2 regions of the Comamonas sp. GB3 AK4-5 genome follow, and region 2 is predicted to be linked to the other one. Evidence: predicted binding sites of a transcription regulator. Region 2 holds the regulator's gene; the other holds the start of a gene.

Region 1 (3,207 bases), 850 kb from region 2:
ATGGCCGCCGAGCAGCAGACTCCTGTGCCTGCGGCCCAGTTGCCGCCTTCGCTGCTCCAGCAATTGCAGCAGCACCCCTTGATGGGCAATGTGCGCGAGCTGGAAAACCTGCTGCACCGTGCCATGGCCCTGGGCGAAGACCTGCACTGCCCCGGTCTGCCCGCCCCTGCGGCCACGCCCCCCACGGCTCCTGCTTTGGCGGCCGGCACCGCCGCACCGCGCCAGGGCAAGGCCGAGCTGCCCCATCCGCTGCCCGAGAATTTGCAGGCCTGGCTGGATGATCAGGAGCGCCGCATCCTGCAGCACACCCTGTATCTGTATGGCTATAACCGCTCTGCCGCTGCGGCCCGTCTGGGCATCAGCCTGCGGCAGATGCGCTATCGTATAGCGCGACTCCACATCCCTTTGGTGCCCGAAGATGCGGGCCACCTCGCCCATGGACTTTGATGCCCCCCGGTGGCACGACGGCTGGCTGGCCGGCGTGCACCAGCTGCCCTCCCCCAATTTCGGCCCCCGCCCCACAGGCGCCCACATCGACTTGCTGGTGGTGCACTCCATCAGCCTGCCGCCGGGCCAGTACGGCACCGGCTGCGTGCAACAGCTGTTCACCAACCAGCTGGACTGGGACGCCCACCCCTACTTTCAGGGCATCCGCGGGCTGGAGGTGTCCTCGCATTTCTTCATAGAGCGCAGCGGCCAGGTCTGGCAGTTCGTCAGCGCCGATGCGCGGGCCTGGCATGCCGGCGCCTCCCGCTGGCGTGGCCGCGAGAACTGCAACGACGACTCCATCGGCGTAGAGCTCGAAGGCCTGGAAGGCCTGACATTTGAAGACCTCCAATACCAGGCGCTGCAACAGCTGTGCGAGGCCGTTGCCAGCCATTACCCGCTGCGCCATGTGGCCGGGCATGAGCATATCGCCCCGGGCCGCAAGCAAGACCCCGGCCCCGGTTTTGACTGGCCGCGCCTGCGCCGCCCGCTGGCACAGGCCCATCCGGACTGGGAGTTTCCGCCGGAGCACACCGCCACCTGAGCCCAGGCTTGCGCCGTGTGCCTGCACGCCGTGGTGTCTTTCACACTCCAATACCATAGCAGCCTTCGCTCTGACGGGGCTGAGTCCACATGGGTTTCTCGGTGCATTGCCGCGCAGCAAAGCGCCAGCGGCTCCTATTTTTGATAATCGCCAGCCCTGCGCACCAGCGCTAAAACCCAACAGCCTGTAACGTCAAGTCAGCCGCCATCCCATGCGGCCTGCATGCGACATGCCGCTGGCGACGACGGCTGGTAGAGCCAAGCACCACGGCGGCTGCCGCACGGAAATCCCCGTACATCCCGCAACAGGATTGGCTTGTGGCCGGCACAGCCGCATGCAAGCTGGCTTTGCGCGCAACCCGGGATTTTTCAGCGGCAAAAATCCGACAGAAATCTGGCACGGCAGCCGGGGGCACTCATCCACGGATGTACACTACCCCTAGTGTTTTCAGACACACAAAACACTACATCTAGCGTGCAACATCTTGTTGCAAATACCGCATACCGACGCAAGCGCCCGCAGCCGCCAGCCTTGCACTCCCATCTCCAGAGGACACCATGCAAAACGCATCGAACACCCTGTCTGACGCCCAGCCCACCACGGCCGCCGTGGCGCTCGAAACCTACCAGGTCATCCGCCGCAGTGGCGATGTCGTGCTTTTTGCCCCCCAGAAAATCGCCACCGCGGTCACCAAAGCCTTTTTGGCGGTGCGCGGCGCCCAAGGCGCTGCCTCGGCCAGCGTGCGCGAGACTGTTGACGAGCTGACACATACCGTCATCCGCGCCCTGGTGCGCTCGCGCCCGGGGGGCGGCACCTTCCACATCGAAGATATTCAAGACCATGTGGAGCTGAGCCTGATGCGCGGCGGCCACCAGGACGTGGCCCGCGCCTACGTGCTCTACCGTGAAGCCCGCCACCAGGAGCGCTTGGCCGCTCAGAAAAAGGCCGAGGAAGAAGCCGCAGCCGCTGCGGCCCCCAAGCATGTGCTGCATGTGACCGACAACGGCCAGCGCATTCCGCTGAACCAGGAACGCCTGCAAACCCTGTTCACCTCCGCCTGCCGCAACCTCAACCCCGACATCTCGGCCACGCCCATCCTGAGCGAGACCCTGCGCAATCTGTATGACGGCGTGCCGCTGGCCGAGGTCTACAAGGCCGCCATCCTGGCCGCGCGTACCCTGATCGAGACCGATCCCGACTACACCTATGTCACCGCCCGCCTGCTGCTGCACACCATCGTGCGCGAAGTACTGGGCCGCGACGTGCAGCCCGCCGACATGGATGCGGCCTATGCCGACTACTTCCCCGGCTTCATCGCCAAGGGCGTGGAAAACGAGCTGCTCAACCCCGAGCTGCTGACCTACGACCTGCCCCGTCTGGGCAAGGCACTGAAGGCCGAGCGCGACCAGCAGTTCGACTACCTGGGTCTGCAGACGCTGTATGACCGCTACTTCCTGCATGTGCGCAAGACGCGCATCGAGCTGCCCCAGTCCTTCTTCATGCGCGTGGCCATGGGCCTGGCGCTGAACGAAAGCGACCGCAACGCCCGCGCCATCGAGTTCTACGAGCTGCTGTCCTCGTTCGACTTCATGTCCTCCACCCCCACGCTGTTCAACAGCGGCACGCTGCGCTCGCAGCTGTCCAGCTGCTACCTGACCACCGTGGCAGACGACCTGGGCGGCATCTACGACGCCATCAAGGAAAACGCCCTGCTGTCCAAGTTTGCCGGCGGCCTGGGCAATGACTGGAGCCGTGTGCGCGCCCTGGGTGCCCGCATCAAGGGCACGAATGGCGAATCGCAGGGTGTGGTGCCCTTCCTGAAGGTGGTCAACGATACGGCCGTGGCCGTGAACCAGGGCGGCAAACGCAAGGGTGCGGTCTGCGCCTACCTGGAAACCTGGCACCTCGACATCGAAGAATTCCTGGAGCTGCGCAAGAACACCGGCGACGACCGCCGCCGCACCCACGACATGAACACGGCCAACTGGATTCCCGATCTGTTCATGCAGCGCGTGCTGGAAAAGGGCGACTGGACGCTGTTCTCGCCCTCCGATGTGCCCGAGCTGCACGATCTGTACGGCAAGGCATTCGAGAAGGCCTACACCGCCTATGAAGCCAAGGCCGCCAGCGGCGAGCTCAAGCTGTCCAAGCGCGTGCCGGCCACGGACCTGTGGCGC
Region 2 (3,207 bases):
TCAGCCGTTCGCCTGGGCAGCCCTTGGCCTCAAGGGAATAGCTAGTTCATAGGACTGCCATGTTTCAACGTACCGACACCGTCGAAAAAGTCGACCCCGAACTGTTTGCCGCCATCCAGGCTGAAAACCACCGCCAGCAAGAGCACATCGAGCTGATCGCCAGCGAGAACTATTGCTCGCCCGCCGTCATGGAAGCCCAGGGCTCCCAGCTGACCAACAAATACGCCGAAGGCTACCCAGGCAAGCGCTACTACGGTGGCTGCGAGCATGTGGACGTGGTCGAGCAGCTGGCCATCGACCGCATCAAGAAGATCTTCGGTGCCGAAGCCGCCAACGTGCAGCCCAACTCCGGCTCCCAGGCCAACCAGGCCGTGCTGATGGCCTTTGCCAAGCCCGGTGACACCATCATGGGCATGAGCCTGGCCGAAGGCGGTCACCTGACCCACGGCATGCCGCTGAACATGTCCGGCAAGTGGTTCAATGTGGTGTCCTACGGCCTGAACGCCGATGAATCCATCGACTACGACAAGATGGAAGCCCAGGCGCGCGAGCACAAACCCCGCATCATCGTGGCCGGTGCCTCGGCCTATGCCCTGCACATCGACTTTGCACGCTTTGCCAAAATAGCCAAGGAAGTCGGCGCCATCTTCTGGGTGGACATGGCCCACTACGCCGGCCTGATCGCCGCAGGCGTCTATCCCAACCCCGTGCCCCACGCCGACGTGGTCACCACCACCACCCACAAGAGCCTTCGCGGCCCCCGTGGCGGCGTGATCCTGATGAAGGCCGAGCACGAAAAGGCGCTGAACAGCGCCATCTTCCCCGGCCTGCAAGGTGGCCCGCTGATGCATGTCATCGCCGGCAAGGCCGTGGCCTTCAAGGAAGCCCTGACGCCCGAGTTCAAGGCCTACCAGGAGCAAGTGGTGAAGAACGCCAAGGTCATGGCCGAAACCCTGATCGCCCGCGGTCTGCGCATCGTCTCCGGCCGCACCGAAAGCCACGTCATGCTGGTGGACCTGCGTGCCAAGGGCATCACCGGCAAGGCCGCTGAAGCCGCCCTGGGTGCTGCCCACATCACCATCAACAAGAACTCCATCCCCAACGACCCGGAAAAGCCCATGGTCACCAGCGGCATCCGTGTGGGCACGCCCGCGATGACCACCCGCGGTTTCAAGGAAGAGGAAACCCGCATCACTGCCAACCTGGTGGCCGATGTGCTGGAGCACCCGAACGACGAAGCCAAGCTGGCCGCTGTGCGCGCCAAGGTGGCCGAGTTGACCGCCAAGTTCCCGGTCTACAGCAAGTAAACCCAGCCGCAGGCGCGCCGCCATGAAGTGCCCTTTTTGCAGCCACCCGGATACCCAGGTTGTGGAGACCCGTGTGGCTGAGGATGGCAGCTTCATCCGGCGGCGGCGCCAGTGCGGCGATTGCAGCAAGCGCTTTACCACCTACGAGCGGGCCGACGTGAGTTTTCCCGCCGTGGTGAAAAAAGACGGCAGGCGCATCGACTACGACCGCAGCAAGCTGCAAGGCTCGTTTCGCTTGGCGCTGCGCAAGCGCCCGGTGCCGGCCGGCCAGGTCGATGCGGCCATGGAGCGCATCGAAGAGCAGCTACTCACCGCTGGCGTGCGCGAGCTGCCATCCAGCCGCATTGGCGAGCTGGTGATGAATGAATTGAAAAAACTGGACAAGGTGGCCTACATCCGCTTTGCCAGCGTCTACCGCAGCTTTGAAGACATCGAAGACTTCAAGCACCTGGTGGACGAGGTGCGCAACTGAGCGCCCCCAGGGCGATCTCTGCCCGGCGTGGGCAAAGATGCCTCTCTCAAAAAGAGAGCACCTTCTGCTGACACTGACTCAGTTTCCCATATAAATCGCCCCAGATTCGTGGCTGCACAAGCATAGGCCGCTATGCATTTCACTGTGTTGAAGGCTGCAAGCCGTTCCGCTGCTGGAACACTGTTGCCCATCTGCGCGCCTAGGCAGCGATGGCGCCGGCACGTAGCATGAGGGCTACACCATGGATTTCGATACTTCCACCCTGAGGACCGCCCTCACCCTCTACGCACCCGGCGTGGTATTTGCCAACGTGCTCTTGCAGCAGTTGGGCCTGCCCCTGCCCGTGTTGCCCACGCTGCTGCTGGCCGGCAGCCTGGCACCCAGCCTGCCGCGCCTGGCCGCCCTGCTGGCACTGGCCTTGCTCGCCGCCATGCTGGCCGACAGGGCTTGGTACCTGGTGGGCCAACGCTTCGGCTCGCGCGTACTGGCCTGGATGTGCAAGCTCTCCATCAACCCCGGCAGCTGCATCAGCCAGACGGCCGACCGCTTTGGCCGCTGGGGCGCCTGGTCGCTGCTGCTGGCCAAGTTCATACCCGGCTTCTCGGCCGTGGCCGCACCACTGGCAGGCGTGCTGCGCATGCCTGTTGCCCGCTTCACCTTGGCAGCTGCCGGTGGCGCATCCCTGTGGGCCGGCCTGGCACTGGGCACGGGCTGGCTGCTGCGCCACCAGGTGGACCGCGCCTTGACCATGCTGCAAACCCATGGCCCGCTGCTGGCCATGGCTGCAGCGCTGCTGCTGGTGCTGTGGCTGGGCAGCAAGCTCTGGCGCCGCCAGCTGTTTCTGCACCTGGCAGCCATGCCCTCGGTCACCGCTGCGCAATGGGCGCAAGCCCAGAGCTGGGAGCGGCCACCGCGCCTGCTGGATCTGCGTGGCCCGGCGCTGGTTGCCGAGCTGGGCGAGATTGCCAATGCCCAGACCGTGAGCCTGGCCCAGTTGCCCCGCCTGGTACGCCCCTGGCCGCGCGACACCCACATCATCACCCTGTGCGCCTGCCCGCACGACGCCACGGCCGCCCGTGCAGCCCAGCGCTTGCGGCGTCTGGGCTTTGCCCATGCCTGCCATTTCCAAGGTGGCTTTGATGCCTGGAAGACATTGCAGCCCGTGCATGCGCCTGCAGATGCCGTGCATGCGGCCCAGCTGCAGGGCGCATAAAGAAGGCGCACACCCCCTCAGAACGTGTTTACGATTTCCTCGCGGTGCGCCAGCGTAGAGATCGCAAACACGCGCTCCAAAAGCAAACGCCCCAAGGCCAGGGCCTGTGGGGCGTTCAACGTTGCGGTGCAGCCTTTTTACGCAGCCGATGCCGGAATGGGCGCCAGCCCCGAGTCCACATCGCCGCATTGCGCACGGTGGCGCAGGGCGTGGTC

What was found. The regulator NrdR, encoded in region 2, represses ribonucleotide reductase genes. The targets are predictions, from matches to a motif close to CACNANATNTNGTG.
Region 1: ACA027_RS18750 (ribonucleoside-diphosphate reductase subunit alpha) is a predicted target of NrdR. The motif match lies at 1,492-1,505, and genes of this name have one in related genera.

What each region holds. Positions count from the first base shown of each region.
Region 1 is NZ_CP166730.1:4,189,282-4,192,488, forward strand. Features, by position in the region: gene ACA027_RS18740 (sigma-54-dependent transcriptional regulator) at 1-447, shown strand, start outside; gene ampD (1,6-anhydro-N-acetylmuramyl-L-alanine amidase AmpD) at 437-1,030, shown strand; gene ACA027_RS18750 (ribonucleoside-diphosphate reductase subunit alpha) at 1,588-3,207, shown strand, end outside.
Region 2 is NZ_CP166730.1:3,334,981-3,338,187, forward strand. Features, by position in the region: ZMP/ZTP riboswitch at 1-25, shown strand, start outside; gene glyA (serine hydroxymethyltransferase) at 60-1,307, shown strand; gene nrdR (transcriptional regulator NrdR) at 1,330-1,779, shown strand; gene ACA027_RS15085 (VTT domain-containing protein) at 2,021-2,992, shown strand; gene aroC (chorismate synthase) at 3,130-3,207, opposite strand, start outside.